DNA from 4 places in the Teredinibacter sp. KSP-S5-2 genome. Region 1 is predicted to be linked to each of the others. Evidence: predicted binding sites of a transcription regulator. Region 1 holds the regulator's gene; each other region holds the start of a gene.
What was found. The regulator FNR, encoded in region 1, switches genes on or off when oxygen is low (the NO sensors DNR and NnrR bind a similar motif). The targets are predictions, from matches to a motif close to TTGATNNNNATCAA.

Region 1 (8,061 bases):
ACTGGACCCGAAGAAAGGGGTAATTGTTCTGGAAGAGTTAAGTTATCCGCCAGCGCAGGCGTCCTTTGAATCTTGTGGCTTTGAGGTCGTGCGTTGCAGAATTGATGAGCATGGGTTGGATATTGAAGATTTGCAGCGTATTTTGGCAGAGCACCAAGTCGCTGGCTTATATACTACCCCTCACCATCAATACCCGACAACCGTGTGTATGTCGATGGAGCGGCGTTTGAAGTTATTATCGCTGTCTCGATCGCACAGGTTCTCTATCGTTGAAGACGATTACGATCATGAATTTCATTATGAAAGTCGACCCATTCCCCCATTAGCGAGTCTTCCTGAATCTGAAAATGTTATTCATATCGGATCGTTATCGAAGGTCTTTGCACCTGGGTTGCGTTTGGGGTATATGGTGGCGGACCAACATTTTATAGATCGTGCAGCACAGGAGATTTTGTTAATCGATCGGCAGGGAAATTCAGTCACTGAGCTGGCTCTGGCCGAGTTAATGGATTCAGGAGAAGTCAAAAAGCATATTCGCAAAACTCGAAAGCTGTATCAGTCTCGAAGAGATTTTTCTATCCAGGAATTTCTACGGGTATTTGGAGAAGATGTTTCGTTTTCTGTGCCAGCGGGAGGAATGGCAATATGGGTAAACATCGAAAACTTGATAGACGAACGCAATATAGAAAAACTCAAACATAGTGATTTTCATACGGAAACTCTTTTTGGCAAAGAGGGTGAGAAAAGTAACCATATTCGATTTGGTTTTGGCGCTTTGACGGAGCAAGAAATATCATCTTCAATCAAACAGTTGTCTATTCTTTTGCATAGAAATTAAAAATAAGAAATGAGTGATTTTATTTATCAGGTTTTTCTTATAAATAAGATGTTCGTTTTTTGGAAATGGTGAAAGGCTAAATTAATAATTATTTGCTGTTGAAGTGGCTATTGATGAGAATAAACACTATCTTTGGTGATGTAATACGGTTGTTTTTTTCCATTTTCTACTAGAAATTCACTATGCTCAAGAGTAAAGTGCGCCCAGTAATTTCGGTGCTGTCACCCGATCAAATCAGAGTAACTCGATGGAGAGGCTAAGATGGACTTTGACGCTTGGAATGTGGATCTAGCATCCGCATCTGCTTATCATAATTCTGGCTTTCGCCTTGCTGTTGAGGGAAGTCCCTCACAACCCGAAGGTGTTATACCTAGCCATTTTCCTGAAGATTCTTCTGCTGTTGAACAGGTTCGACTAATTCGAGCAGGTTTAAAAGCGATCATGGATGCTGCACAAAAAGCTCAAAGAAAAGAGCTGGAATGCTAATTTTTGGATTATTTTAGTCGAGAATACGGCAAGTTATCTTATATGCAGGATCAGCTATAAATCGATTGTGATTGATATGATCTTAAGGGTTGGCTTCAAAAGAACAGAAACACATAAAAAATAAACAGGTGAGTAGTGCTGTTCGTCGAGTTTACATTTAACTATTAAGGTTTGTTCTTTAGCTAATCACAGGGCAGAGGGCTACATATTCCCGCAAGTTCCACTCAATAGTAACCACTTATAGTTTTTACTTCCGAATACTGCAATTGAATCGTGTTGAAATTGAAAACAAAAAAAACGACAGTGTGAACTGTCGTTTTTTTTGTGAGAGACATGAGTTACAGAATATTATCGTGAAACATATTTCCCTTTAAGGTGCATAAGTGTTTTGTGATCGTCCACCAGTTTGAGCAAACTATCAAATCGACTTCTGACCTGAGCCGCAGAATCATCGCCATATTCATTTGAATATGTCGCCCCAGCAATCAAGGCATCCAGCTCCTTGGTGACGGAATCCATCGCGGCGAAAATTTGTCCGGTGGTTTTACTGTCATCAAAGATGCGGCCCTTACCGGTAAGCTTCATATACTCATCGCATTCTGCTAACCAGTCTTTGCGTTGATTGACGAAGCTTTTGATATTTTTTAGCGGACCTTTGTAACGAGTGTCAATTTCGCCATCTCGGTATTTTTCAAGGCTCGGTATGGCTGAAGCCATGAACTGTGTACGAGTGTCTTCGCAGAAATTCCAGGACAGGTAACCTGGAAAATTTACATTATGTGTTGCCTGGGCTTCTTCTTTTTTGCACTTTTCGTCGCATCCAAACGCCGCTGAAGACCCAACTAACAAGCCAAGAATTGATAATATGAAAGCTAGATATTTCATAGCAGCCACCCTGCCGTGTTTAATATTGTTTACAAAAAGTACGACCTCTGTATTAATTAAAAGTCGCACCAAAATAATTGTCAAGAAAATTGTGACACAGTTCCTTGTTGCTTATTCTTATTTGAAATTTAAAAGATGATATGGGTGACTGTAAGTTTTAAAAGGCGCTTTTTTCGCATTAATGCGTAATGTATGCATCCCAGCTTAACTTATTGAAAAGTATAGTAATTCTCATTTTTAATAGGTTAAACGGAATTACGTGGATTGTTTTTATATTATTTTATTCTGAATAAAATTTTTTACATCAGGTTGCTGAAAGAGTTTATAAAATAGTCAAAAAGCTATAAAAATGTTGCCTTAAGCGTCAATTCTGTTATTAAAGAAAGGTAGGGTGAATAATAAAATGGACTGGGAGCATTGGAAATAGGAGAGAAGCGGCTACTACTAAAGGCTGAGTTTGTTTTTTACCGGAAAACTGGCCATCGCTTCACACACGGTGGCCACTTTAATATTTCGTAGATTTTATCTTATATGGACGGGATCGAGGCCGTACTCTTTAGTTCATCCATATCTTTGATAACAACGTGTTTCTTGTCTAGCTCAATCATTCCCTGTTTGTGGAGACGGCTTAATACCCGACTAACGGTTTCAATGGTTAGTCCAAGGTAGTTCCCAATATCTGAGCGTGACATAGGCAAGTAGAACTCGTTAGCAGATAAGCCTCGATTACTATTTCGAGTCGAGATGCTAAGGAGCAGGGAAGCCACACGTTCATCTGCACTATTTTTGCTTAATAGAGTAATAAGTTGCTGATCGTGGGTAATCTCTTTACTCATTAACTGGAAAAAACGTCTTTGTAGATTAGGTAAGCGCGTGCTTAATTCTTCTAGACGGGTGAATGGAATTTCACATACCGCGGAAGTTTCCAGAGCAATGGCTGAATTACTGTGATTGTTTGTGGCTAAACCATCCATACCGATGAGTTCGCCTGGGAGATAAAAGCCGGTGACTTGTTCCTGCCCGTCTTGAGTAACCTTTATGGTCTTCACTGCACCTGAGCGCAATGCGTAAACGGATTTGAATTCGTTGCCTGCATGATATATGTGGTCGCCTTTTTGTACTGGTCGGCCACGCTGAATAATATCATCCAGCTTGTTTATATCTTCTATTTCTAAACTGATTGGTAAGCAAATCGAGGCAAGACGGCAGTCTGCACAATTTACTTGGGGGTTACTGTGACATCGGTGAGCGCTCAAAACATTTGTCGCCATAGGTAAATTAATCCCAAAAGCTTTTGCAAGCCTACTAGAGGTCTCGACAAAGAGACGAACATGTCATTTGTTTTAGTATAGACGCCTAAATAAACAGACGATAAAACAAATGTTTTGCGCGGCGAAGAATAAGCGAATTTGAGCAAAAAATAAAGGTCAAGCATAGCAACTTGCTGTTTTCCTTTATTTTTTAACGGTTTGCTTTAGAAAGTCGACCTTTTATACCCGAATTGACTGGAAGCTTGTCCGCTTGAATTGCATTTGAGTAACGTTCATGGTCGCAATAGTTCTGTAACAACTCATCATTTAAGTAACTGGTTCCTTCCGGGCCAATACTTAAACAGTTGTTTTGTACAGAAATATCCTGATCGTAGAGCACTGCTGTATTCCTAGGTTGGTCAGCTTTGTACTGATAGATTTCCGGTTTCCAGCAGTCTGTCAAGTCCAGTAATCCGGTCTGACTACCGAGGAAAATAAAATCAGGATGGCATTTTGCAGTTATGCCGGTGATAAGTTCTCGCATTTCTCCTAGACAATCTGCGTCAGTAATTTGGATTCCGACACAGGGGAAGTCGTATTTGCGGATGAGCTCTATTGCTGCAATGCAGTCTTCGAGGTCGTTTCCGCGTTGTGTTGCGCATATTTGGAATTGGTTAAAACCAAGACCTTTGAGCAGAGCTAATCCATCTTCGGACAAGTCTTCGATCTTGGAAACCGCACGATGCTGGCGCGCATCAGACTCTGACAGGTGGAATCTGGAAGCCAGGATGTGGCGAAACTCGGTCAGGTCGCTTGGAGCCAGATACAGGAAGGGATGTCTGATTTGCAAGACATCGACATCGCGCTTGCCCAGCAATCTGGACCATATCTCCAGTTCCTTAACCACCAAAGCGATGGCTGAGTGCTCTTCTTTAGAAACACTTTCCAAGCGTTTGGTGTTCAAGCAGACATTAACTAGCGCCCGCTTATCTTTCAGGTAACTGCTAATTCGAGTCAAAAGGCCCTCGTCAGCCCCGTTAATGTTGCGGGAGCCTACGGGCTTTAATTCGGTAACGTTTGATTTTGAGTTTTGTGTCTGCATGCGTGAAAGTCTAGAGAATTGCATCCATTTGCCCTTGATGGAAATCAACGGTTGCGAAATTCAGATCGAGGATCAGTAGAAAATAGGAGGTAGATTAAATAGAAAAGTAGCTGGGTACGATTTCTGTCGCAGGACCGTAGTGAGCAAATGCAAATGCGCTTTGAGTAAGGCTGGGTTCGAGGTTTAATTCCAGCGTGGTTGCACCCATGGCATTCGCCAATTGAACAAAGCCTGCAGCGGGATAAACGTTGCCCGAGGTTCCAATCGAAACAAATAAATCACAATGGCTTAATGCTTCTTCTATTTCATGCATGTGCATTGGAATTTCACCGAACCAGACGATGTTTGGTCGTAGACTTCCGGCGATCTTGCAGCAAGGGCAGTGAGTTTGGGTGGTTAGGTCTTCAGTCCATTGAAATACGATACCGGTGTTAATACAGCGAACCTGTAACAGTTCACCATGCATATGAATAACATTTTGGCTTCCGGCTTGCTCATGCAGGTTATCGACGTTCTGTGTGATTAAAGTAAATCCGCCGTTAAATTCGGCTTCAAATCTTGATAATGATTTATGCGCCAGATTGGGTTTGGCTTCTTCGAGAAGTTGATTTCTTCGCGCGTTGTAAAAGCTGTGGACTAATGCGGGGTTGATTTCAAAGGCTTCGGGAGTCGCCACTTCACTGACGTCGTGTCCTTCCCATAGTCCATTGTTGTCACGAAATGTTTTTAGGCCAGATTCTGCAGAAACCCCGGCACCGGTAAGAACAACGATTGAGTTATATTCTGAAAGAGGTTTCTGCATAGTTTTTATATATGGCGCATGACCATGGCATAGTCGAGTATAGAGCGGTCAAGCTCAGGGAGCTGAATTCGAACCTGATGGCCGGAGCCAGGAGCGATTTCAATTTTTTGTCCTTTGAGTGTTTCCAAAGTATCTAAACTAAAAGGCATATTACCAGTAGGGGTAATAAGTTCCAGGTCGTCACCGATTTCGAAACGGTTTTTCACTTCCAGTGATAGCCAACCGCTTTGTTCATCATAATCAATTACTTCACCAACAAATTGTTGCGCTTTATTGCTGGACACGCCGTTGTCATAATTCTGGTATTCGCTAGGAACATGCCGTCGATAAAAACCTTCGGTATAACCTCGATTGGCTAGATGCTCAAGTTCTCGCATTAGCTTCATATCAAATGGAATACCCGCTTCTGCGGCATCGATTGCTCGTCGGTAAACCTGAGCGGTACGTGCAACGTAGTAGTGAGATTTGGTTCTTCCTTCAATCTTTAAGGATTGCACTCCCATTTTTACCAAGCGTTCCACGTGTTGCACTGCTCTCAAATCTTTTGAGTTCATGATGTAAGTGCCGTGCTCATCTTCATATGCCGGCATGTATTCACCAGGGCGATTTCTTTCCTGCAATAAAACTGGCTGGACTTCGTTTTCCGGATCCCAGTTTTGCGCCGGTGAGCTATCAACTGCAATCAGATCACCAAAATCATTTTCTTTTGCTTCATGCGAGTTGTATTCCCAGCGGCATGAGTTAGTGCAAGCGCCCTGATTAGAATCGCGGTGCGTCATATAGCCTGATAACAGGCAACGGCCTGAGTAGGCAATACATAGCGCACCATGGACAAAAACCTCCAACTCAGTATCGGGGCATTGTTGACGAATCTCTTCAATTTCATCGAGCGATAGTTCTCGAGAAAGGATAACCCTTTCTATACCTTGGTTCGCCCAAAATTTTACCGTGGCATAGTTCACTGCATTAGCCTGGACACTCAGATGAACAGGTTGCTCTGGCCACTTTTCTCTCACCATCATAATCAGACCTGGATCGGACATGATTAATGCGTCGGGTTTCATTTCGATGACGGGTTCAAGGTCACGAAGATAACTTCTAACCTTGTCGTTGTGTGGTGATATGTTGCTTGCCAGATAGAACAGCTTGTCCTGCTGATGGGCTTCCTCTATTGCCGCTGCGAGGTTTTCTATCTTGTTAAATTCGTTGTTGCGAACACGCAGGCTATAGCGTGGTTGTCCAGCGTAAACGGCGTTAGCTCCGTAGGCGAAGGCGTAACGCATGCTCTTTAGGGTTCCCGCAGGAGAAAGTAATTCAGTAGCCATAGTAAAAATCAGAAAGAGTGAATTGCGCGCATTTTAGGCGTTTTAATAAAAAATGCCAGGGTATCTTAAGGGTTTTTGGTGGTTCCAGAGTCGAATTGAATCAAATAGCGTTTGGGCCAGAATTTGCCCGTTACCCAAAACGCGTCTGTGTCCAGGTCGTAAGCAATGCCGTTCAGGACATCTGCCTTAGGGTAAAGGTGAAATTTTGGCAACAATGCTTTCAAGTTGGCAACACCTTCAACAATGCCCGTATCGGGATGTATTTTTAGTATAAGTGGTTTCTGCCAGACATTAGCCCATATATAGCCCTTGGCATACTCAAGCTCATTGAGCCGTTGAACCGGGGTTCCCTGAAGCGAAACTGTGAGTGTATTTTCGACAGCAAAGTCTGAGAAACGACGGAAGAACAATGTGCTTGAGCCATCGCTCATGGCAAAGTGTTTCTCTGTATGTGTCAGGCCCCAGCCTTCTCCTGTGTATGAATATGTCTTTCCTGGTGAGAAAGTTTTTTTGTCGTAGGTAAGTAGCGTGCCATTTTTCCAACTCAGTACATAGACTGTATCCCCTCGAACGGTCAGTCCCTCGGCAAAAATATTTTTCGGCAAGTGGTACTTAAGTGATATCTGGTTTGTTTGCTTATCGTACACGGTGATATAGGACTCACCGAATAAACCGGATGACTCATACAGCATTTTTTGCTGAACGATAAAACCCTGAGTAAAGGCTTTCTCGTCATGGAGTTTTTCATCGAGAACCTTATAGGCCATAAGTGATGAGGCTGAGCAAAGGGGCGCGACAACAGCCATAAGGCCTAACAGGAATGTTGCATAGAAATTGTTCATTACACGGATTTTTTTTCCTTGGCTTCAATCGCGCCGTAAGAGGAGGCGCTGGGTGTAATGATTTTAACCTGTTGGTCGGGCTTTTGTTGAGGACTACTTAGAAAGTCGGAAATATACTGCAGCATTTTGATCAAACCACATTCTTTAGGGAGTATCAGTAGCGAAACTCTAAGGTCAGGGCGTGCGTGGTTACCTGAAAGTACCTGACGAAGTTTTCTTTGCAGTTGCTCAGTAAACTCCATTGCTGAACCTTCTGAGTCGAAGCGTTTGAATACGATAATGTCCCGGCTACTCCATCGAGTGCAGTACTCTATTGAGTTAAGGCTGTTTTTCACTACTTTTGAGATGTTTACCAGAAGTTTATCGCCACGTAAAAAACCATGTTGGTCGTTGATGGTTTTAAGATTGTTCAGGCTGACTGTTATAGCAAAAAAGGGAAGATCACCACTATCTTTTTTTGACTGTTCACTGATCTGATGAATAAATTCCTGCCGGTGAGGGAGGTCGGTCAGAGGGTCAACTTTAGATAGA
Region 2 (8,061 bases), 750 kb from region 1:
AGTGAGTTCTTCCGTTATCTGAAGGATGCTCAGGGTAAGAAGTAAGCTCTGACCGAAATCAATCGCGCGGTTGTTTTTTGATACCGCAGTTCATGATAAAATGAAGCAACCGGCCCCAATGGAGCCGGTTTTTTTGTGCTTATCACCTATGACTTGAATGGCATACGGGAGCGAAAGGGATACAGCAGCTATGTGGGAAGAATTGGCAAAAGCAGTCTGTTTAATGCTGGTTATCGAGGGGATTCTGCCCTTTTTATACCCTCACAGGTGGCGGAGGATGGTTGCAACTCTGGCCATTACCAGTGATAAGCAATTGAGAATTATGGGGTTAGTGAGCATGCTGATTGGTGCGGGCTCACTGCTACTTATTGCGAAAGGTTTTTAGGGTACGGGTTTAGGTAAAAAGATATGAGTAAAGTCGATCGGTGGTTGTTACCTGACGGAATAGAAGAAATGCTTCCCGGCGAAGCGCATCAGACTGAACATCTACGTCGAAGTATTACCGATCTTTTTCAGCGCTGGGGATATGACTATGTTATCCCACCAATGATTGAGTTTACCGACTCCTTGCTTACCGGTTCAGGTAAAGATATCGACCTGCTAACTTTCAAATTAACCGATCAAATTTCAGGAAAAACCATGGGCTTGAGGGCGGATATCACCCCTCAAGCTGCTCGTATGGATGCCCATAGCCTTCGGCGCGAAGGGGTAAACCGGCTGTGTTACGCCGGACATGTGATGCACTCTCGTCCCAAAGGGGCGCTGGGTTCTCGAACGCCCATCCAGGCAGGGCTGGAACTCTTTGGTGTGGAAAGCATTGACGCTGATATAGAAGTGGTTAGCCTCATGCTTGCAGCACTGGACCAAATTAAGTTACCGCTCTATATCGATTTAGGGCACGTTGGCATATATCGAGGCTTGGCCTCTGCTGCGCAGCTGACTTCCGAACAAGAACACGCTTTCTTTGAGCTATTACAATCCAAATCCCTCACTGATGCGACAGAATGGGTATGTGCCAACACATCAAGTGAGCAGGCCAAAAAATGGTTTACAGCCTTACCAAAATTATCTGGTAGTCGGTCGGTACTAAAAAAGGCAAAAGATGTCTTTCAAGATGCGCCAGAGGCTGTTACCCAGGCGATCAATGAGCTTGAATTACTTGCGGATACCATCGCGGAACGTTTTCCTGAAGCTCAAATGTATTTTGACCTGAGCGAGTTGAGAGGCTATCGCTATCATACCGGTATCGTGTTTGGTGCCTTTGCACCAGGCATGGGGACGGCAATTGCCAGTGGTGGACGTTATGATCATGTTGGTGAAGCGTTTGGTCGGGCAAGGCCTGCAACTGGCTTTGCACTAGATATAACTGCCATAGTTCGGTTAGTGGGTGATCGACTGTCAGAAAATACCGCTCAAGATGGGATTTTTGCTGTTGCATCCGACAGTGTTTTTCAATGGCAAGAGATCAACGCGTTACGTGCATCAGGCGAGCGGGTGATTGTCGGGCTTTCGGGGCAAAGTAAGCCCCTTGATTATCAACAGTGTGATCGAGTGCTTGTCGAAGAAGATGGGCGTTTTTCAGTGCAGCCTCTTTCGTAAGCGAAAGTTTTTATTTATTAATGTAAGCGAGTGATATCAAACAATGGGCAAAAACGTTGTCGTATTGGGTACCCAGTGGGGTGATGAAGGTAAAGGTAAGATCGTTGATCTGTTAACCGAACAGGTCAGCCATGTTGCCCGATTTCAGGGTGGGCATAACGCCGGTCATACATTGGTTATCGATGGCAAAAAAACGGTGCTTCACTTAATTCCTTCTGGAATTTTGCGTGAAGACGTTACATGTTACATCGGCAATGGTGTGGTGCTTGCTCCTGACGCCCTGGTAAAAGAAATTGAAGAATTGGAAAAACAGGGGGTACCAGTTCGAGAAAGACTGCGCCTTTCACCTGCATGTCCGCTCATTCTTCCATATCATGTCGCCCTGGATCAGGCGCGTGAAGCAAAGCGCGGTGAAGCTAAAATCGGTACCACTGGGCGTGGAATTGGCCCAGCCTATGAAGATAAAGTTTCCCGTCGTGGCCTGCGTTTGGGCGACCTGCAAAACAAAGAGCGTTTTGCCTCCAAACTGAAAGAAGTTGTGGAGTATCACAATTTCGCGCTTACCGAATACTACAAAGCAGAACCTGTCAGTTACGAAGAGGTACTACAGGAAGCTTATCGTCTGGCTGAGCAACTTCTGCCAATGGTGGTTGATGTTGTTGATGCACTACACAACGCAAGAGAAGCCGGTCAGGATATATTGTTTGAAGGTGCCCAAGGTTCCTTACTCGATATTGACCACGGTACTTATCCTTTTGTAACGTCATCCAATACCACTGCAGGTGGCACCGCGACCGGCTCGGGTTTTGGCCCACTTTATCTTGACTATGTTTTGGGAATTACCAAAGCCTACACCACTCGCGTTGGTTCCGGTCCGTTCCCAACCGAGTTGGAGTGTGAGGTGGGTGAGCACTTAGGTGTTAAAGGTCATGAGTTTGGTGCAACAACCGGCCGTAAACGACGCACAGGTTGGTTTGATGCGGTGGCAGTAAAGCACGCCGTTCGCATCAATAGTATGACTGGTATGTGTCTGACCAAGCTGGATGTGTTGGACGGTTTATCCGAAGTGAAAATCTGTGTCGGATACCAAGACGCTAATGGTGCGCCAACAGGCATTCCATGTGATTCCGAAGGGTGGGATGAGATTCAGCCTGTGTATGAATCCATGCCTGGATGGTCAGAGTCCACAGTAGGTGTGCAGTCCAAAGATGGTTTACCTGCTACAGCGTTAGCCTATATCGCTCGTTTGGAAGAGTTGGTTGGTATTCCAGTGGATATTATCTCTACTGGCCCGGATCGGGTTGAGACGATCGTTCTTCGCCATCCATTTGCATAAGTTTTTACAACTACTCGTGCCCACTGGAATAGCCAGTGGGCATTTATTTCTCGTTCTGACTATTCTTGGGGCGAGAACTCAGTAATAGTGGGAGAACGTGAGTGAGCGAGCGACGAGCTCATCCCAGATTTCCTGTTAACTGGTCCGCCAGAATCTTATTAGCAGACAAAAGCCTCCATTCCGCACAGATACAAAATGTATCTAAGGGCGGTCTCTATTTCGTTTTTGATCAAGCGCTTGCCATTGGTTCAACTATTGGAATTGAATTCTTTTTTAATTTTCGTGGTGAGCGTCATCGTGCCAGGGCACACGCTAAAGTCACAAACTCAGCATTGTTGAGTGGTAATTCCGGGGCCGGAATTGGTGTACAGTTTCTGGACATGGATAAGGATATTTATCACGCGTTTAACAATGTGTTGCAAGAGTTATCCATCCAGGAATAATACTTTTCCGTCGCGACGACATTCAAAGTATTCAATCGTAAACCCTGATATTGTTCCAGCATCCAAGTTGGAGATGACCTTATGCTAAGAGGCGCGATCAAAATATTGCTGTTGGCGGTAATATCTGTTTCTGCGAATGCTGGAGATCAATGGATATGGGACGGGTACTTTTCATCGATCACACTTGAGCGTGAAAAGGCATTTCAGGAAGGCGTCGATGACGACGCCTACAGTTTAGGAACCAGTGTTTCCTACGCCAATGACAACATCAATTGGTTAATGCTAACTGGTGGCCTGGAGCTTTTGTTTTACGAGGATAATGATGCCTTTACCCAAGTGGTTGAAGAACCGGATGGTGATCGAAAATCCGAATCTTCCGACGCTAACGGCGTTATGGCATACCTTGAGTTTGGGCCGCGTCTGGTATTGGGGAAAAGACAATCGACTTTCCTGACGGCAAGGGCCGGTGTAAGTACTATTTTTGAATCGAGTCGATCCATTTCCAATTGCTCAAACTGTTACGAAGAAGATATCGACTTGAATGGTGGTTATTATTTCCAGTTTGGGGTCGCACACAGTGCTGATAGCGTCAGTGTCGGGGTATATTTTAATCGGTATTTGAATGAAGATAGCGGTATTAAAAATAGCCTGCGCTTATCTATAGGAACAGGATTTTGATTGTTATATGAATTACCAACAGATCAGGGCGTATATGATGAATAAGCCCGAAACGACAGAAGACTTCCCTTTTGGCGAACAGTCAGCAGTTTTTCGCTTGCGAGAGAAAATCTACGCAATTTTATATATGGAAGGCGACTGTGCCAGAGTCAATTTGAAATGTGAACCAGAGCAAGCAAATGCGCTGCGAGATATTTTTCCGAGCGTTATTCCTGGTTATCATATGAATAAAAAGCATTGGAATACTGTTATTTCCGATGGTTCTATTCCTCAATCTGAAATTGAACGAATGATTGACCATTCCTATGAGCTTATTTTTAAAGGTTTAAAAAAGGCAGATCAAAAAGTGTTGAGTATGAAATTCGGTGCTCAATTGAAAGTGGAATGACAATAATTCTCTTTTCTTATGCATGCAGAAATAAATTTTCTTGAACAAGGATAAGCTAGTTGTTTTTGTTTGCTTCCGGTTTAGTTCTCATTTTCTTTTCGTTCTTAAATATAGATATCTTTATTTGCCGAAGAAAGAGGCAAATGAATTCAAATGTTTTTGGTTTTGAAATAAAAATCAAACGTATGATTTAATTTTGGGTGAGTTAATTAATTAGTAAAAAAGTACCGTTTTATTGTGTGAGTATGAGGGGTGGGTAAAAATAGTTATTCGGATTTATGATGTGTTAAAAAATTATTTATAACTTTTAAATTTCTTTTTCTAAGAAAAAATTCAATTTTATTTTCCTCTCTTTCTTTATTTTGATATTTGTCAATTGTTTTTCGAGTAAGCAGGGTGCGTTTTTTGTATAGGTGGTAAGCTTTAGCGAGTTTAAGCACTAATATATACGCTCGTATACATACTAATAAACGAATTGCTATCTTGTGTTTTTCATGCGTATGTAGCTTTGAAGAATTTTCAAAACACAAGAAGATCTACACAATGCCTAGTTCATATATTTTGCAACGAAGACACAGAGGTGACTTCTCATCTCGTGCTGAGTATTTAGAGCATGAGCTTTCCGTTATGGAGCCGAGACGCTGGGGGTTTAATTTACCTTGGCGTGATTATCATTTTGAATGGGAAGATATTGTTCCTGCTTTAGCCGGGACAATAGGAAAAGTTGTTATGGTTGCGGCAATGGTTGGTGCATGGGCCGCACAATATCAAGGTCTTGATACCGCTTTTATCATCGAAAACACTCGTTTCGAAATGATCATTGTTGGTGTGCTGTTTGCGCTTCTGTTTTCAGGTTTTTTAAACCCAAATGCCAATTTGGCCGGTACTCACGGGCCAATGATTCCAATGATTCCATTAATTGTTTCATCTGGCGGACATCCCCTTGCATTGGGAATTACTGTGGGAATTTTTGGTCTGGCACTGAGTTTTAGCAAAGGTGGTTCTCGTTTAATCACATTAACGGGGGATGGTGTTCGAGGCGGTTTGCTGATTTATTTAGGGGCGGTCGGAACTCTAAGCCAGATATCCAGTTTCAAACTGTGGACCGCAGAGAGTGGTGTTCCGTCTCTGGCTTTTATTCTTATATTGTCGACGGTAATTATTTATGCTGTTTTAGCAAGGTTAAAAAAACGTTGGCTTTCTATTCCACTGTGCTCTGCATTTGCTCTTTTACTTTCTTGGCTGCTTGGTACGCCTTTCGAGTTTCAAACCAGCCCGGGGATACCACATCTAAATCCAATGTATTGGTGGGGTGAAAATACAGGATGGCAAATGGGGTTACCGGATTTAGCCAATTATCTTGCTGTAATGCCTTTTGCGCTTTTGGCTGTTGCAATGTGGCCACCCGATTTTTTAGGTCACAGAGTGTTCCAGGAAATGAACTATCCCAAAACGAATAAAGTGCTAATGAATGTTGATGACACTATGACTATCTGCTCTATTCGTCAGATGGTTGGATCTGCGTTGGGCGGGGGAAATCTATCGAGCTCTTGGGGAACCTATATGATTCCTGCTGCGATTGCAAAACGACCGATTCCTGCTGGTGCTGTGTTGACCGGTTTATTTTGTATTGTGGCGGCCGTTTGGGGTTATCCAATGGATCTAGCATCCTGGAAACCGGTTTTGGTGGTTGCTCTTCTGGTGGGGGTGTTTTTACCGTTGCTTGAAGCCGGTATGCAGATGATTTCTGACGAAAAAAATGCGCAGGGAGCGGGTGTATGTATTTTTGCTTCTGCGTTGGTAAACCCGGTATTTGGTTGGTCGTTAACGATGTTTCTGGATAACATGGGGTTAATAGGAGACGCGCACAGAGGTAAAACGTTGAGTGTTGTTGATCGTATGGTGATACCTGGTGCAGCATTTATTATTTGTACTTCGATCATGGCTGTCGTAGGAATGATTCCCGGTATTCCCGCTCTTATATAATATCTGTAAGCAGGCCTAACAGGCCTGCTTTTCTAAAAACGATTCGATAATTGTACCGATGTCCAGAATCATGGCTATATTGCCATCGCTGAGAATGGTTGCGCCGCTGTAACCGATTTGATTGTTGATCGCTTTACTGAGCGGCTTAATCACAGCTTGTATTTCACCGAGTAAATCGTCCACAACCACGCCCACCCGCATATCTAAATGCTCAATAACAATCACTCTTTCCCATATTTCTGTTTTAGGTAGAGAGAAATAGTCTCGTAAGCGTGCAAGGGGAAGTAATTCTCCACGAAGGTTAATATCTGCATTGTTTCGAATTTTTTTCCAGGTTATATCGTCGTGCTCTATGCATTCGGAGACATTCGCGAGCGGGATAACATATCGACTTTCGCCAACCTGAATAAGAAAGCCATCGATAATTGCCATGGTCAGAGGAATTCTAAATCGAAACAGTGATCCTTTTTGTGGTTCGCTTTCGATTGAAATTACTCCGCCAATTGATTCGATATTTTTTTTGACTACATCCATTCCCACACCGCGGCCAGAAATCTCCGAGACTGCTTGCGCGGTGGAAAAACCAGGTAAAAATATGAGCCGATAGCATTCTTCCGGGGAAAGATGAGAATCTGCAGATATGAGCTCACGCTCTATCGCTTTCGCTCTGACTTTTTCTGCGTCTATGCCTTTACCGTCATCTTTAACCTCAATAATGACATTGCCTGAAGCCTGGTAGGCTTTTAGAGTAATCGTTCCTGCTTCCGGTTTGCCCAGGCTTGTTCGGGTTTCACTGTCTTCAATACCATGGTCGACCGAATTTCGAATCAAGTGTGTCAACGGGTCAACAATTTTCTCAATTAATGACTTGTCCAGTTCTGTACTACCGCCTTCGATTTTTAGATCAATTTGTTTTCCCGCTTTTTGAGATAGGTCGCGTATTACTCGTTTGAAACGGTTAAATGTTGCATTGAGTTCAACCATTCGCAGTTCGGTAGTGGTATCTCGTATTTCGTTGACCAGGTGGGATAATATACTGGCGGTATTATTGAGTTCCTCTTCTTCTGGCAAAGCTTCAATTAATCGGTTTGAGTTCGCATTGTTAATTATAAGTTCGCCAACAAGGTTAAATAGACGTTCCAGTTTGGCTGTTTCGACTCTCACCGTGGTATTGGTGCGAATGGTATTTTGCTGTTTTACTGCCGCTTTAACGATAGCGGGATCGGCGGATTTCATTTCGATAAGGATTTCGCCGATACGTTTTTGTATATTATCTTCAACAAGTTTGAGCTGTTGTTGTCTGGCCTGATCTAATTCTTGAGTACTGATTGCGCCAATTTCGCACAGGATTTCTCCAATTCTTTGGTCGTCAGTAACATGAGCGAGGTTCTCTGTTAACTCTTTTAATTCGGATTGGGGTGGGTTAATGAGTATCTGACAATCATCAACTAAAAATTCAAAGACATCAGCGATTTGCTGCTTGTTGACTTTTCCCTTAAAAAGAACCTGTATATTGATATAACAGGTCTCGGGATCCATTTCTGAATTCAGAGGCAGTTCGTTGTCAAAGATCTCTACGCTTTCGACCTTGCCCAAGTTCTCAAGGTAGTAAATAAAGGAAAGTGGGTCCA
Region 3 (8,061 bases), 1.3 Mb from region 1:
GAGGGTAATCAATTAATCGCGAAAGCACTTTAAGTATTTTCATGTTTGTTGCTCCTAATCTTTTAGTACCACAGGAATAATTTGCTTGACGGTTTGATCTTTACCACCAAATAAATTCACTGAGTTATTGCCATCACTGCAACCATTGCCGAAGCTAAACCCACAGGCACTTTTCATTTCGTAGGCATTTTCTGCGTAAGCTTTGTGACTGGCAGGAATCACAAAACGGTCTTCATAATTCGCCAATGCCATATAGCGATACATATCTTCCACTTGTGACTGGGTTAAGCCCACTCGATCAAGTACATCGGTGTCTTCCACTTTTTCAACTTGCTGTGCACGTTTATAGGCCCGCATTGCCAGCATTTTTTCCAACGCGGCAATCACCGGCTGTTCATCGCCCGCAGTCAGCATATTGGCAAGATACTTCACCGGAATACGTAAGGATTTTAAATCTGGAATCACGCCATTCATGCCCACATGACCGGATTCCGCTGCTTTTTGGATCGGGCTAAGTGGCGGTACGTACCACACCATCGGTAAGGTTCGATATTCAGGATGTAACGGTAACGCCACTTTCCAATCCATTGCCATTTTGTACACTGGCGACGCTTGTGCTGCATCCAACCAACCTTGTGGAATACCTTCTTCTTTTGCTGCCGCAATCACTTCCGGGTCAGAAGGGTCGAGGAAGATGTCCAATTGCGCCTGATATAAATCTTTTTCGTTAGCAGCGGAAGCCGCTTCTTCAGTTTTGTCTGCGTCGTACAAGAGTACGCCCAGGTAACGAATTCGGCCAACACAGGTTTCGGAACAAACGGTGGGCTGCCCGGCTTCAATGCGCGGATAACAGAAAATGCATTTTTCCGATTTTCCAGTTTTCCAGTTGTAGTAGATTTTTTTGTAGGGGCAACCACTGACGCACATACGCCAGCCGCGGCATTTGTCCTGATCGATCAGCACTATGCCATCTTCTTCCCGTTTGTATATTGCACCGCTGGGACAAGACGCCACACACGCGGGATTCAAACAGTGCTCGCATAAACGCGGTAAATACATCATGAATGTATTTTCAAATTCACCGTAGATATCCGTCTGAATCTCATCAAAGTTTTTATCGGCTTTACGCTTTTCAAATTCGGTACCGAGAATTTCTTCCCAGTTTGGTCCCCAATTAATTTTTTCCATTCGCTGCCCGGTTAACAACGAACGAGGACGGGCAACGGGCTGGTGTTTACTTTCACCCGCTTGGTGCAAGTTTTGATAATCGAAATCGAAGGGTTCGTAATAATCGTCGATTTCCGGTAAATCCGGGTTGGCAAAAATATTGGCTAACACACGTAGCTTACCGCCCTGCTTCGGCGTTAGTTTGCCATTACTATTGCGCTGCCAACCGCCATGCCATTTTTCCTGATTTTCCCATTCTTTTGGATAACCCACACCGGGTTTGGATTCCACATTATTAAACCAGGCATATTCCACCCCTTCACGGGAGGTCCATACGTTTTTACACGTTACTGAACAGGTATGACAACCGATACATTTGTCCAGGTTCAGTACCATGCCGATTTGTGCTCTTACTTTCATTTTTCTACTCCCGTAGAACCTTTCATAAAATTTAGAATTTTTGCGTTTAGGCTAGGCCGGAGTCTTTCGAAAAGCACAGCATATAAAGAATATGTGAGCATTTGAGAAAGATGAGAACGACGCATATGCCAAAAATAATTATTTTAAAAAGGTTCTACTCGTCATCTAGCCAATCAACGTTCTGCCCCATCTTCCTGACCACAACAAACTCGTCGCGGTTACATCCCACAGTGCCGTAATAATTAAACCCATAAGACTGCTGCGCATAACCACCAATCATATGCGTCGGTTTCATTACCGCACGGGTCACAGAGTTGTGAATACCGCCGCGGGTTTTGGTTAATTCAGAACCCGGCACATTAATAATCCGCTCCTGTGCGTGGTACATCATAGCCATGCCTTCTGGTACCCGTTGTGAAACCACTGCACGAGCAGAAATTGCACCGTTTACGTTAAACACTTCAATCCAATCGTTGTCTTCTATACCGCCATTTTTGGCATCGGTTTCTGAAAGCCAGATAATTGGCCCACCACGAGAGAGCGTCAGCATTAACAAGTTATCGGAATAGGTACTGTGAATACCCCACTTCTGATGCGGTGTAATCCAGTTCAACACCACCTCTTTGTTGCCATTGGGATGTTTGTTCAATATCGGCTGCACGGTTTTCATATTAATTGGCGGCCGATAGACACACATGGTTTCACCAAAATCCCGCATCCATTCATGGTCCTGATAAAACTGTTGTCGCCCGGTTAAGGTTCGCCAGGGAATATATTCATGCACATTGGTGTACCCCGCGTTGTAGGAAACATGTTCATCTTCCAAGCCCGACCAAGTTGGTGAGCTGATAATTTTTCGCGGTTGCGCCACCACATCGTGAAAACGGATTTTTTCGTCTTCTTTGGGTTTTGCCAAATGCGTATGATCCAAACCCGTTGCTTTGCCTAACGCCTCCCAAGCTTTTACCGCTACTTGGCCGTTGGTTTCCGGTGCGAGGGAAAGAATCACTTCTGCCGCATCAATGGCGGTTTCAATTTTGGGTCGGCCAAAGTGGGTTTTGTCTTTATCGTTGTGGGTTCGATTTAACTCACCCAGGAACTTCACTTCTGCATCGGTATTCCAGCTAATGCCTTTACCGCCATTACCCAGCTTTTCCAATAAAGGCCCGACCGATGTAAAACGCTCATAGGTATTTGGGTAATCCCGCTCCACCACAATCATATTCGGTGCAGTTTTACCCGGCACTAAATCACATTCCCCCTTCCACCACTGTTTAACACCAAATGGTTGGGCCAATTCGGCCGGGGTATCATGCAAGATCGGAAGCGTGACCAAATCTTTTTGCTTACCTAAATGCCCCTCTGCTGTTTTGGAGAATTTTTCAGCGATGCCTTTGAAAATATCCCAATCCGAACGAGATTCCCAAACCGGGTCGACGGCTTTACTCAGCGGGTGAATAAAGGGGTGCATATCCGATGTATTTAAATCGTCTTTTTCGTACCACGTCGCTGTTGGCAGAACGATATCGGAATATAAACAGGTAGTGGACATACGAAAATCTAACGTCACCAACAAATCAATTTTTCCGCTTGCGCCATCATCAACCCATGTCACATCTTGTGGTTTTTTACCGCCAAACGAGCCTAAATCTTTTCCCATCAAACCATGTTTAGTACCCAATAAATGGTGCAACATATATTCATGGCCTTTACCTGACGAGCCCAACAAGTTGGAACGCCAGATAAATAAATTACGCGGGAAGTTTTGGGGGTTATCCGGTTCTTCGCAGGCAAACTTCAATTCGCCGGTTTTTAATTTCTCTATGGCATAGTCTTGCGGTTCCACACCAGCAGCCTCAGCCGCTTTACACAAATCCAATGGGTTCATACCCAACTGAGGTGCAGAGGGAAGCCAGCCCATGCGCTCTGCTCGCGTATTAAAATCAATAATCGAACCGGACCATTTTTCCTTATCCGCCAATGGGGAAATTACTTCGTGCATTTCCAGCTTTTCGTAACGCCATTGAGAAGAATGGTTATAGAAAAACGAAGTACTGTTCATATGACGCGGAGGACGTTGCCAGTCCAGGCCAAATGCCAGCGGCTGCCAGCCAGTTTGTGGTCGTAGTTTTTCCTGGCCAACATAATGTGCCCAGCCACCACCGGACTGACCAATACAACCGCACATCACCAATAAATTAATAATGCCGCGATAATTCATATCCATGTGGTACCAGTGGTTCATACCAGCACCAATAATAATCATGGAGCGCCCTTGGGTTTTGTTCGCGTTATCGGCAAATTCCTGGGCAATTTTTATCGCATCAGCTTTGGCAACACCGGTAACCTGTTCCTGCCAGGCAGGAGTGTACGGAATATTATCGTCGTAGGATTTGGCCGTATTCGGGTCATCGTAACCGTTATCGACACCGTAATTGGCCAGAGTTAAATCCAAGACGCTGGTCACATAAATCTCTTCACCGTTTTCCAGTTTGATTTTTTTCGCAGGAATTTTACGGCTGATAACCTCATCATGATCAGTGTGTTGGAAATAACCAAACTCGTGTTCAGCACCGCCGAAATACGGGAAGTTTACATCCACAAGGGCATCGTGATTTTCTTTAAGGCCCAATAGTAATTGAACCTCTTTGCCGGATTTGCCATCGGTCTGTGTGATATTCCACTTACCTTGCTCACCCCAGCGATAACCAATGGAACCGGTTGGCGAAACCAATTCACCCGTTTGTTCATTCACGGCGATGGTTTTCCATTCGGGGTTATTATCTTGCCCTAAGTTGGCTTTTAAATCTGAAGCCCGTAGAAAACGCCCTTGGTTATATTTGCCATTGGCATCTTTTTCCAAGGTAACCAACATCGGGAAATCAGTATATTTGCGCGCATAGTGCGTAAAGTATTCGGTTTTATTTTTGACATAGTGTTCGGTTAACACCACATGGCCAAATGCCATTGCCAGTGCGGCATCGGTTCCCTGCTTGGGTGCCAACCAATGGTCGGTCAATTTTGCCACTTCAGAATAATCTGGCGTAACGGAGACCACTTTAGTGCCCTTGTAACGTACCTCCGTTAAGAAGTGCGCATCCGGCGTACGGGTTTGAGGAACGTTTGAACCCCAGGCAATAATGTAATTCGAGTTGTACCAATCCGCCGCTTCCGGCACATCGGTTTGCTCTCCCCAGATTTGTGGCGATGCGGGTGGTAAGTCGCAGTACCAGTCGTAGAAGCTGAGGCAGTTACCACCAATCAGAGATAAATAACGTGCCCCCGCCGCGTAGGACACCATAGACATCGCAGGAATTGGCGAGAACCCGGTAATGCGATCTGGGCCATATTTCTTTGCGGTATACACATTGGAAGCAGCGATGAGTTCATTTACTTCTTGCCAGTCTGCCCGGCAAAAACCACCCAGGCCTCGTTGACGTTTGTATTCGTTGGCTTTCTCGGGGTTTTCAACAATAGACGCCCAGGCATCGACGGGATCATCATATTGCGCTTTGGCTTCGCGCCAGAGACGCATAAGACGCTTGCGCATCTTCGGGTATTTCAAGCGGTTAGCACTGTAGATGTACCAGGAATAGCTCGCACCACGGGGGCAACCACGAGGCTCGTGGTTGGGTAGATCCGGTCGGGTACGAGGGTAATCGGTTTGCTGGGTTTCCCAAGTCACTAAACCATCTTTGACATATATTTTCCAGCTACAGGAACCAGTACAATTTACCCCATGGGTAGAACGCACCACTTTATCGTGCTGCCAACGCCGTCTGTAACCGTCTTCCCAATCCCGGTTTTCGTTGGTCGTAACCCCATGTCCTTTAGCAAATGGCTGTCCTTTGTTATTAAAGAACCGCAACTTATCTAAAAATTGACTCATGTTTTATCTCCGCAAAAGCTCGCCACCCGTCAACGGGTTTTGCAGTGATATTAATAAGCACTGGCCGGTCAAAGTTGACCTGAGTCAAAACGGGTTTTGCCGATTTTTTGCGAAAAATCGTGCTCTACCACTAGAGGGGTACTTGAGAAAAAATAAAAAGTCTTTTTAAATCAACCATATAGAAAACGCTGCTTTGAATGCACTATATAAAAAGCCTGAGCAGGTTTATTAGTAGTAGACCCTGTCCACGCGCAGGGTTTAGGATACGATGGTTGCGTTCAAGCCCCCCGGTTGATATGGGAAAAACATGCAAAACTTATTCACCAAATCCGTTGTAGCCAGAATTACCATTCTCATGGCAATGGTTATTCTAATTACCGTAACCGCTATATTTTTCTCGGTATTTATTTCGGACAGGGTCGACAGCGATGCCGCGGTGATAAATCTCTCCGGCTCCATGCGGATGCACAACTACCGCATGCTGGCCAAACTGGAAGAATCGATTAAAACCGGCGACGAACAATTGTTTAAGAACAGCATTGATCGCTTTGATGATGTATTCGAACATCCACTGTTCCAATACCCCTCGCCAAGAAACAGCAAAGCCATTCGTACTGCTTTTATCGACATTAAGCAGCAATGGTTAAACGAAATTCACCCGTCCTTAATACAGGCATTTCAACAAAAAGCCACTTCGGCTGAGCTAACCCATCTCATCGACGATTATGTCGATAAGATCGATCGATTAGTTCACCTGTATCAGGTTGATTCGGAAAAGAAAGTGCGATTACTTCGTACTGTGGGCATTACGGCGTTGTTTGTCATGGTGCTCGTGGTATTAATTTGTATCTACAGTATCCATGTTCATATTAAAGAACCCCTAGCCAATTTAACCCGCACGGCAAAGCAACTGAGTAATGGGGATTTCACCGCGCGAGCCAGTGTCGATCAAGAAGATGAACTCGGTATTCTGGCACGAACGCTGAATCGTTCCTCTCAAGTGATTGGCGACATGTATAGTCAACAGGAAAAAAGAGTTAAAGAAAAAACCCGAGACTTAAAGCGTTCCAACGATTCTCTCACTTTACTTTTTGATGTTGCGCGAACTTTTAATGAAACCAAACTGGATGATATGGATTTTCATCATGTGATTAAATGCCTTTCAGATGTCAGCGGTGTGCAGGATATCGATTTATGCTTAATGACGGCATCAGGAGAAAGTGCTTATAACCACTTAGTGACTCAACGAGGAAAAAAAGTACCTGAAAACTGTTTAAACGGCAGTTGCTACAACTGCATTGAGGGACAAAAGAATCATATTACTGAATCAGATTACAAACATATTAAATACCCACTGCTTCACGACCAGATTGAATACGGCGTACTAATTTGTACGATTGAAGAAAACAATGAACTTGAAGAATGGCAACACCAATTGGTAACTTCTGTGGCAGACCAGATTGCTACAGCCCTGGCAATACGAGACAAAATCGACCAATCCCGCCGACTTTCTTTGATGCAGGAAAGAACCATTATTGCCCGTGAACTGCATGATTCACTGGCCCAATCTCTTTCTTATTTAAAAATTCAGGTATCCATGCTGCAAAAAATTCTTTCCGCAGAAACACACTCCAGCGAAAAGACGGAAAAAGTTGTGGCGGAATTAAAAGAGGGGCTGGGCTCAGCCTACCGACAACTGCGAGAACTGCTCACCACATTCCGCTTGAAAATTACTGGCCCCGGATTGCGCGCAGCGATTCAGGAAACCGTCGAAAGTCAACGTGAGCGCACACATATGTCAATTCAACTGGAATTTGGCATTGACGACTTACCATTCACACCCAATGAAGAAATACACTTACTGCAAATTACCCGTGAAGCACTGCAAAATGCAGTCCACCACTCAAAAGGCGATCAGATAAAAGTGCGCTTTTATTACGATGCCGAAAAAACGGTGCACCTGGAAGTTTCTGACAATGGCGTTGGCATGCCTAATTCACCGGAGAAGCTTAACCACTATGGCTTAGCCATTATGCAAGAACGTGGGCGTTCGCTATCCGGCGATTTAAAAATTGCACCGGCATTTCCCAATGGAACACAAGTGCATTTTCAGTTTACACCCAACTATGCGGCGTCAGTGAACTGAAGACGAACAATCTGTGTTTGTTTCGACCAACGGAATTGCTATTCTCAAACAACGAAGAAATCTATCGTCTTTCAGTGGCCCATCGAAACATGCCCTATCGGCAGACACTTCAGGCCTTCCACTGTTGTAATAAGGATTCTTCGCTTGATCGAACCCAGTATGTAAGTGGTTAAAAAGCTCTATTTTTGCCTCGAAATCCATAAATCGGGCGATATACTCATCAAAGTTTAAGTTTATTGAAATTAGCTTTCCACCAAAATAATTTCGGAGTTGAGATGTTGACATACTCAGTTTCTCCCCTTCATCTACCTCTATCGCGAACTCATAAGGAGAAAGTATACTCAGACTCTCCATCCTATAATATTCAGGAGTTATCACATTTATTGTCATATTAGGTTTATAAACTGCTCGAACAAGCCACCCAGGAAACTTCAAATCA
Region 4 (8,061 bases), 2.0 Mb from region 1:
GTAAGTACGTTGTTTATGCGCGAGCATAATCGTATTTGTGGTGAGTTGAAAAAACGAAATCCAGATTGGGATGATGAGCGTTTATTCCAAACGGCACGTTTGATCAATATGGCAATTTTAATGAAATTAACTATTGTTGATTACATTAACCATATTGCGGGTAATCGATTATTTGAGTTTGATACCCGCTTTGCAGAAAAAAAATCCTGGTACAGGTTGCCGTGGATTGCTTTGGAGTTTGACTTACTTTATCGTTGGCACGGCCTAATTCCTGACAGTATGAAAGTGGATGATGCGGTGGTTAGTCAGACCGATTATCGCTTTAATAATGGATTGTTGGAGCAGATTGGATTAGCAAAAGCGATTCATGCATCCTCTACGCAAAACGCAGGAAAAATAGGTTTGCAAAACTCTCCAAAATGGATGTTGGGAGCTGAATACGCCATGATTCGTATGGGACGGGATTTCCGTTTGAAACCATATAATGAGTATCGGAAGTTGTTTAAGCTTTCTCCTATTTGTTCGTTTCAGGAGTTAACCGGAGATAAGGAGTTGGCAGATAAGTTAGAAAACCTGTATGGGCATATTGATAAATTAGAGTACACCGTGGGGTTGTTTGCCGAGAAGAAAAATGGCGATCAGCTGTTCGGTGATTTATTAAATGCCATGGTGTCGTACGACGCATTTACGCAGATATATACCAACCCTTTGTTGTCTAAAAACGTCTATCATGCTCGTACATTGACTCAATACGGACTGGATCTGATTGATGCGACGCAATCTGTGCAGGATTTGGCAACTCGAAACTTACAAAACCCAGACGGTATTATTGCCAAGTTTTCAATGTAAATGCATTTATATTGTTTAAGTCTGTAGGCGTGTATCTGTATACGCTTAAAAATAGGCCACCTTATCCAGGTGGCTTTTTTTGGCTATCCATTCCCTGTATTTTACGTGTTAACTTAGGGTTTGCTACGAATGGCTTTAATGTAAGACTGCAGAATTCCCCAGGAAAAGGCGTCATCGTCAATTAATGGATGGTTTTCAAAAAAGGATTTGAACTCAAGTGCCAGTTCGGTATCACCTCCAATTGACATTTCCCGGCTGAAAAACAAGGTGTCAGGATCCGCCTCTTGACTGAACAGTTGAAAAAAATTATCAAAATTGCTGCTAATGGTCGCGTTAGTTTCTACAGCATTCTGAAAAACACGAATTTTTCCACTTGCCAGGGTAAATGCCCAACTTTGATTGATATCTTTTACTGTAAGTAAAATCGTTTTATCACGTAAAAAATCCAGGTCACCGTCGTTGATTTGGGTGCGGTACAGCTTATTGAGTATTTCACTTGCGGCATAATTAAAAGGTGCCATCGGCAAGAGTGAAAAAGAATGCTTAGCCAATTGGGGGAGGCTTGAGTGTACCTTTGCGGGTAATTTTTGTATATCGAAGTAGGTAACAGCCATTTCGCCAGCCTTTATTATTGGGTAAATCGTAAGATTGTATGTTCACTTGACCGTGAATTATTAATTTGAATCAAAGGAACGCTATCCGAGCAAGAATAAAATCCAGCATTTGAGTTCAGGAGACCCCATGGAATTACTTTGCCCAGCAGGAAGTATTGCCTCTCTGAAAGCAGCGATTGAGAACGGCGCAGATTCTGTCTATATCGGTTTGAAGAATGGAACGAACGCCCGTTGTTTCGCAGGTTTGAATTTCACTGATAATGACCTGAACCGAGCCGGCAAGCTTGTTTCTGAGCGACGAAAAAAACTGCTTATTGCCATCAATACATTCGCCCACCCCGGCGACGTTAAGCTTTGGTTCCATGCTGTGGATAAAGCCGTCGATATGGGGGCGAGTGCCATTATTGTCTCTGATATTGCGGTGATGGAGTATTGTGCCAATCGATACCCGAATATGCCATTACATGTTTCCGTACAGGCATCCGCGACTAATCTTGCCGCTCTGGACTTCTACCGGCAGAACTTCAATGCCACGCGTGCCGTCCTGCCGCGTGTGCTGTCCAAGGAGCAAGTTAAATCACTTGCTGAGTCCTCACCAATGGAGCTGGAGGTTTTTGCTTATGGCAGTCTCTGTATCATGGCTGAGGGGCGTTGTTACCTGTCATCTTATCTCACTGGTGAGTCGCCAAATACCTGTGGCGCTTGTTCCCCTGCCAAGTATGTCGAGTGGCGGGAAGAAAACGACGTGCTTGAAACTCGTTTGAATGGTTTTTTGATTGATCGATTTGCTCCGGGGGAACATGCGGGTTATCCCACTTTGTGCAAAGGGCGTTATGTGGTGGATGGCCATACCTACCATATTTTGGAAGAGCCCACGAGTTTGAATACCCTAGACCTTTTGCCCGAATTACTGCAGATGGGTATCGCTGCGGTCAAAATTGAAGGGCGTCAGCGAAGCCCCGCGTATGTTGCGCAAGTTACCAAAGTCTGGCGTGAAGCGATTGATCAAGCTAAGCGTCAGTTGCATGACTTTATACCTACGGTGGAACAAACCCAGGTTCTGGAAAAACTATCGGAAGGCAAGCAAATGACCCTTGGTGCTTATTCGAGGAAATGGCAATGACAACAACAAACAACCTGACCTCGAAATTGAAAACATCTCTCGGGCCAATTCTTTACTACTGGCGTAAAGCGGATGTGGAGGCGTTTTATGATCGTGTTGCATCAAGCCTGGTGGATATCGTTTACCTGGGTGAAACCGTCTGTGGTAAACGTTCTGAGTTGAAACGAAATGATTGGTTAGTTATCGCTAACAAACTGAAAGAGTCAGGAAAGGAGGTGGTTCTTTCATCTCTAGCGCTAATAGAGTCAGCAGGTGATTTAACGCTGGTTAAAAGCTTGTGTGAACAGGAAGACTTTGTCGTCGAGGCCAACGATGTCAGTGCCATTCATTTGCTCGCGCAGAAGGGCTTGCCTTTCGTGGTGGGCCCCGCGGTCAACTGCTATAACGCAGAAACGCTAAATACCTTTTTGAATCTGGGAATGAGTCGATGGGTATTACCGGTAGAGTTGTCTAAATCCTGGTTACAGCAAGTGCTGTTGGATTGTGATGCTTTGGGTATACGGGAAAGGTTGAATATCGAGGTATTTGTCCATGGCCACTTACCCTTGGCCTACTCCGCGAGGTGCTTTACTGCCAGGTCTGAAAACCGGGATAAAAGTGAGTGTGAGCGGTGTTGTATTCATTACCCAAAAGGAAGAACAGCCTTCAATCAGGATAATCAGGAAATGTTTGTCTTAAATGGCATCCAGACGCTTTCTGGCAGTTGTCACAATATCTTGTCTGACTTGGGGAATATGTCAGGTATTGTTGATATCGCACGGTTTAGCCCTGAAGAGGACGCTACATTGGCGCTTTTAGCCTGTAATGGAGATTATTCTGAGAAGCAATGTTCTCAGGGGGTGAATGGCTATTGGTTTGGTGCCGAGGGCATATCCGTTCAGTGATAAGGTCAAAAGGCTGAACAGCCGCCGTTGGCTGCGAGGTTGGCCACAAGCAACCTCGCATGATGATTTATCCTATTTGGCTTTTCGGGCAGCAAACTCTGCGACAGGTGCCAGGAAGCGCGTATCCGGAATTTCTTCGTCTTCCAAATCCAATAGGGATTCACTTTTGTACTTTGTGTCAAAGACCAAATATTTAAAATCAATTTCTGTTAGCGCTTCCTGAACCTTGTTTTCAATAAGCGCGATTTCGTCTTTGTCTAGTGGTTGATCTGTGTAACCGCAATCTACTTTCAAAATAATGGTTGGCATAATAAACCTCTTGTGGCATCTTTGTTTTGTTGAAGTTTTTGGCGACAGTTCTTTCATGTTCATCAATTTTGTCTTGGAGCGTGAGCAAAATTGTTTCTTTGTCCGCCTTGTTTTCCTAAAAGCTAATTCAGACAAATTTGTTGTCAATTGTTTATTTCTGCACTAGGGGTTTTATTTATGATATCCCTATGTTCATTTTTGATATGCTATTTTTCTCTATGTAAATCAATAGGTTAGTGGTAAAAAAATCCTCTGGCATCTATTGTTTTTGGTTCGTTTTGTGCCTTTATTTTTTGCATTAAAATTGTCTTTTAGGGAAAGTATTGGTCAATCCGAAGTGGAAATTGTGCGGAAAAATGTGCAAATAAAAACCACAAAAATGAACCCTTTTTAATGACGACTAAATGAAAAAATGCATGTCAGAGGGCGATTTTCTCTTTTATGTTCGAGTAAAATCATTTAAAAAATTATGTCGTCAAAATCATTTAATGGGCGCAATAAATAATTGCGTTTTAGAATTGGTTAAATGGTTTTTTATCTGTTTTGAGGAGCGGTTTGGAGGGGGTCCATTTCCTGATTGGGGTTATGGTAAATATCCTGAGCCCGAGAGCGTGATTATTTCGATTGTTCTGAAACCCAAGTTTGGAGGTGATGTGTTTCTTCTTCAGAAAATACCATTCCCAGATAACTGCGCCGCCAGAGGATATCTTCTGCTGTTGATGCCCATTCCTGTTCTAGCAAGTACTTGACCTCAGCTTCATATAAGCCGTGACCAAAATGGACACCCAGATCGGTTAACTGCGTTGACTTGTTTAATATTCGTTCTACTTCGGTTCCGTAGTGCTCAACAAGCCGTGAGACTATCTGCGAGGGAACAAACGGATACTTGCGGCCGATATCTTCTCCGAATTCTCTTGGCGATGTGCTGTTAAACTTCGCCGAGGCGATGGGGGTGTTCCTGTATTCCGTATTCCTGGCTGCCCCTGTGAAGGGCATTAGCATATCCAGAGCCTGTTCGGCGATGCGACGGTGCTTGGTGGGTTCTATGCCAAACAGGTTTAGTACAGGAGCCTGTCTCCCTGGGTTATTCAGGTCGAGCAGAGAATCTCTCATCACCGTATAGTCGTTACAGGTCGGGTCTTCAATCAGAGCGCGGTAACACCAGCTCTGGTGAATAATATTGTCTCTAGTGATGTGTTCGGCAAAAACATGATTCCACTGTTCAATAACGTCATTCACTACGCATAAACGTTTTTCTTGAGTGTTTTCAGGTAAAAGAAAGGGGCCAATACAGACGATACCTTCGCTGAAATCGTAGGCGTAGGTTAAGCATTTAGTCGGTTGTTGAATCGCATAAACGCCGCCCAGAGGCGCTTGAGTTCGAATATAAAGGTGGCCATAGTCGACACGTGTTGCTCTCGCCCGGGTTTTTACTTGCAGGGTTTCCAGGAAGTTATTGGCGAGCCAGCCACAGCAGTTGACAACAACTTTACTGGAGATCTGAAAGCATTCATGGGAACTCTGTTTTCTAATGCTCAAAACCCAGCGACTTTTTTGCCTATCTGCCTGGATTACCCGATGATGACACAAAAGTTCTGCACCGAGGTTTTGTGCTGTGTGTGCCAGCCCAAGGATAAAACGCCCATTTTTAAACAGAACATCGGTGTATTTTGCAATATCTATGTCTGGTTTGAGGCGATTCTGGGGATGAGTAGTGGAGGTTAGGGTTTCAATCCAGCGAGGCTGTATACGGCGGTAGACGGCAATACCAGTGTTAACTCTTTTGGCGGAACGAACCTCAGGATTTTGTATGAGGAAAAAAGGGCGGCTTTCGATTAAATGAGGCGCTTTTGTTTGGATTTTACTGATTTCATCCAAATTGGACGAAAGGCCTGTTAGGTCGAAGCTTTCAAGCTTGCGCAGGTCACCAGTAAGGACACTGAGAGGAACAGCTGAAGCGCCTGAAGCAAGGTCTCCATCCTGGACAAGTAAGGTTTTTAACCCTCTGCTGGCAGCCTCACTAGCAATGCTGACGCTGTGTATTCCGCCTCCAACGACCGTTACATCGTAAGTGTTGTGTTGTGTCACTTGTATCCCCCGGTAGATATTGAACGGCGGGAAGAAACAGCAAAAAGAACGAAATCAGCTGGCGTTGGTTTTGCGAATCTTTCTATATAACTTTTAAACCTATCCTAATAATAACTGCTTTAGTTGATTTCTTCTAATGATAAGGAGTGATAATGGGACATCCGTTTAAAAGCATTTTTTTTTAAAGGGTTATTAGCCTGTTGTTAGCGGTTTTACAGATCTTTTTTCGTACGAAAATTATTAATTAAGCTTTTTAGATAAATCCTGTGCATGCTCTGTTTGGAGTAGGAGTCCAGGCATTGAAAGTCTTCAACACTGAGTATTCCTGCTCGTATAAGTCTGGCAATGAGTTCTTCGGACACTGCCAGTTTAATGTTTTTGTGCACTGATATCCCTCCAGTTAATTGAAAAGCTCATACCTACAATGCCTTGTATCTGGCTTGTTAGGGATGAAATTTTCCATTATTATAAATGATAATCATTATCAATTACAAATATTCAGTATGTGGTTCATGACATTTAAATGGAGGCGGTAATGGCGTTTTTATGTAACAAACACCTTGGTATTGTGAAATCTAATCCTTGTTTGGGTATGAAGCTTTGGAGTGGTGCTTTTGCAAATGGGGAGCGCTCATACCAACATAGCCGTTGGAAGCCTGCCAGTGCGTTCTTTGGCGCAGCTTATGAAATTAGCTTGGAATGCATGTACCACAAATCAACCCAATTTGACCCGCTGCATTTTTCTGCCGCTGGTCAATGCTTGGTAAACAGTTTATGTCAGCTTGGTGAGCTTCCCACCGCTTACGATTATTTGAAAGAAATGAAAAGCAAACTGCGTGTCATGTCTTCAAGTATTCAGTTACACCCTGATAATCAACGAATCGCAGCGAAGCTGGTTGGTCATATTCAATGTCAGTTAACGCATGTGGCGCAGGTGAAAAGCCGCTTATCTGTTTCAGAAGAGAGTGGTTTGGTGAATGAGGAGTACTTGCCGGCTGGTATTAACCACTAATGGATAAATGACAGACAAAAAAAGGGCCGGGGTGAACCGGCCAAATATCAGGAGATAAAAAACTTTAAAATGGTTTAAGCAAAGAATGTTTGGATTAACCAAAGCCCGATTGTGCCAATGAGTATGGTTGCAAACACGTTCAGGACGATACCTGTTTTCATCATTTGCTTAATGGTCAGCTCACCCGAGGCGAAAACAATGCTGTTGGGGGGCGTCGCAATAGGGGTTAAGAATGCGCAGCTTGCTGCAAGGGCTGCTGGAACTGTCAATAGTAGTGGGCTATCGCCAAAACTCATTGATACTGGGCCTAATAGAGGAAGGAAACCAGCGGCGGTAGCGGTATTACTACTGAAGTTGGTAAGTACACCTACTACAGCGGTGACTAACAGCGCCATGGCAATCAGCGGCATTGCAGAGTTATGGCTGATGGCGTCAGCAATATAAGTAGCCAGTCCAGTATCTTTGATCATACCTGCGAGAGACAGACCGCCACCGAAGAGAAGCAAAATACCCCAAGGAAGCTTCTTGGTGTTTTCCCAGTCCAGTAGATACTCTTTCTTGCCATGCATGTTGGCAGGGATGGTAAATAGGATGATACCAGCGGCAATGGCGATACCTGTGTCAGTAATTTGCAGGCCTGACCATTTGGCAAGAAGTGGTCGAGTCATCCAGGAAACGGCAGTTATAACGAAGATAATAGCTACGTACTTTTCTGCTTGGGTCATTTTCCCAAGGTTTTTAATTTGTTCTTTTAGCTGCGCTTCAGTATTGGAAGAACCTTTATTGGATAGCTTGTAACCCCATTGAGTTAGCCATAACCAGCAGAAAAGAAGCATGATCAAGCTAACAGGAAGACCAATAATCATCCACTTGGCGAAGCCGACTTGGTAACCATAAGCTTCAGACAGGTAGGCTGCGAGTAGCGCGTTTGGTGGTGTACCAATCAAAGTACCAACACCGCCGATACTGGCTGAGTAAGCAATAGATAGGAGAAGTGCAGTGCTGAAATTGGCGGTATCTTGTGGGTTCTTGCCATCGTCTTGAGCTTTTACCAGACCGATAATGGATAAACCGATTGGAAGCATCATCACGGATGTGGCGGTGTTACTCATCCACATACTTAAGAATGCGGTGATGATCATTACACCCGCAATTTGCATTTTTGGCTTACTACCTGAAGCT

Region 2: a site for FNR is predicted at 4,807-4,820, ahead of P5V12_RS14400 (DUF3360 family protein). Genes of this name have one in related genera too.
Region 3: a site for FNR is predicted at 5,551-5,564, ahead of P5V12_RS06065 (nitrate reductase subunit alpha). Genes of this name have one in related genera too.
Region 4: a site for FNR is predicted at 1,524-1,537, ahead of P5V12_RS02810 (peptidase U32 family protein). Genes of this name have one in related genera too.

What each region holds. Positions count from the first base shown of each region.
Region 1 covers NZ_CP120416.1:2,606,294-2,614,354, reverse strand. Annotated here, with positions in the region: gene P5V12_RS11380 (PLP-dependent aminotransferase family protein) at 1-838, shown strand, start outside; gene P5V12_RS11375 (hypothetical protein) at 1,100-1,324, shown strand; gene P5V12_RS11370 (hypothetical protein) at 1,673-2,209, opposite strand; gene fnr (fumarate/nitrate reduction transcriptional regulator Fnr) at 2,737-3,480, opposite strand; gene P5V12_RS11360 (hypothetical protein) at 3,671-4,585, opposite strand; gene cobB (Sir2 family NAD+-dependent deacetylase) at 4,656-5,363, opposite strand; gene yegQ (tRNA 5-hydroxyuridine modification protein YegQ) at 5,369-6,688, opposite strand; gene P5V12_RS11345 (glutaminyl-peptide cyclotransferase) at 6,754-7,530, opposite strand; gene P5V12_RS11340 (GGDEF domain-containing protein) at 7,530-8,061, opposite strand, start outside.
Region 2 covers NZ_CP120416.1:3,356,282-3,364,342, reverse strand. Annotated here, with positions in the region: gene hflC (protease modulator HflC) at 1-45, shown strand, start outside; gene P5V12_RS14430 (DUF2065 domain-containing protein) at 191-385, shown strand; gene P5V12_RS14425 (ATP phosphoribosyltransferase regulatory subunit) at 409-1,599, shown strand; gene P5V12_RS14420 (adenylosuccinate synthase) at 1,643-2,935, shown strand; gene P5V12_RS14415 (PilZ domain-containing protein) at 3,037-3,378, shown strand; gene P5V12_RS14410 (hypothetical protein) at 3,460-4,056, shown strand; gene P5V12_RS14405 (MmcQ/YjbR family DNA-binding protein) at 4,064-4,444, shown strand; gene P5V12_RS14400 (DUF3360 family protein) at 4,988-6,430, shown strand; gene P5V12_RS14395 (chemotaxis protein CheA) at 6,446-8,061, opposite strand, start outside.
Region 3 covers NZ_CP120416.1:1,291,327-1,299,387, reverse strand. Annotated here, with positions in the region: gene narJ (nitrate reductase molybdenum cofactor assembly chaperone) at 1-43, opposite strand, end outside; gene narH (nitrate reductase subunit beta) at 55-1,587, opposite strand; gene P5V12_RS06065 (nitrate reductase subunit alpha) at 1,742-5,476, opposite strand; gene P5V12_RS06060 (histidine kinase) at 5,784-7,622, shown strand; gene P5V12_RS06055 (hypothetical protein) at 7,611-8,061, opposite strand, start outside.
Region 4 covers NZ_CP120416.1:599,400-607,460, forward strand. Annotated here, with positions in the region: gene P5V12_RS02800 (peroxidase family protein) at 1-849, shown strand, start outside; gene P5V12_RS02805 (SCP2 domain-containing protein) at 963-1,463, opposite strand; gene P5V12_RS02810 (peptidase U32 family protein) at 1,591-2,586, shown strand; gene P5V12_RS02815 (U32 family peptidase) at 2,583-3,470, shown strand; gene P5V12_RS02820 (hypothetical protein) at 3,543-3,779, opposite strand; gene P5V12_RS02825 (FAD-dependent oxidoreductase) at 4,395-5,867, opposite strand; gene P5V12_RS02830 (hypothetical protein) at 6,080-6,253, opposite strand; gene P5V12_RS02835 (hypothetical protein) at 6,403-6,879, shown strand; gene P5V12_RS02840 (DASS family sodium-coupled anion symporter) at 6,954-8,061, opposite strand, start outside.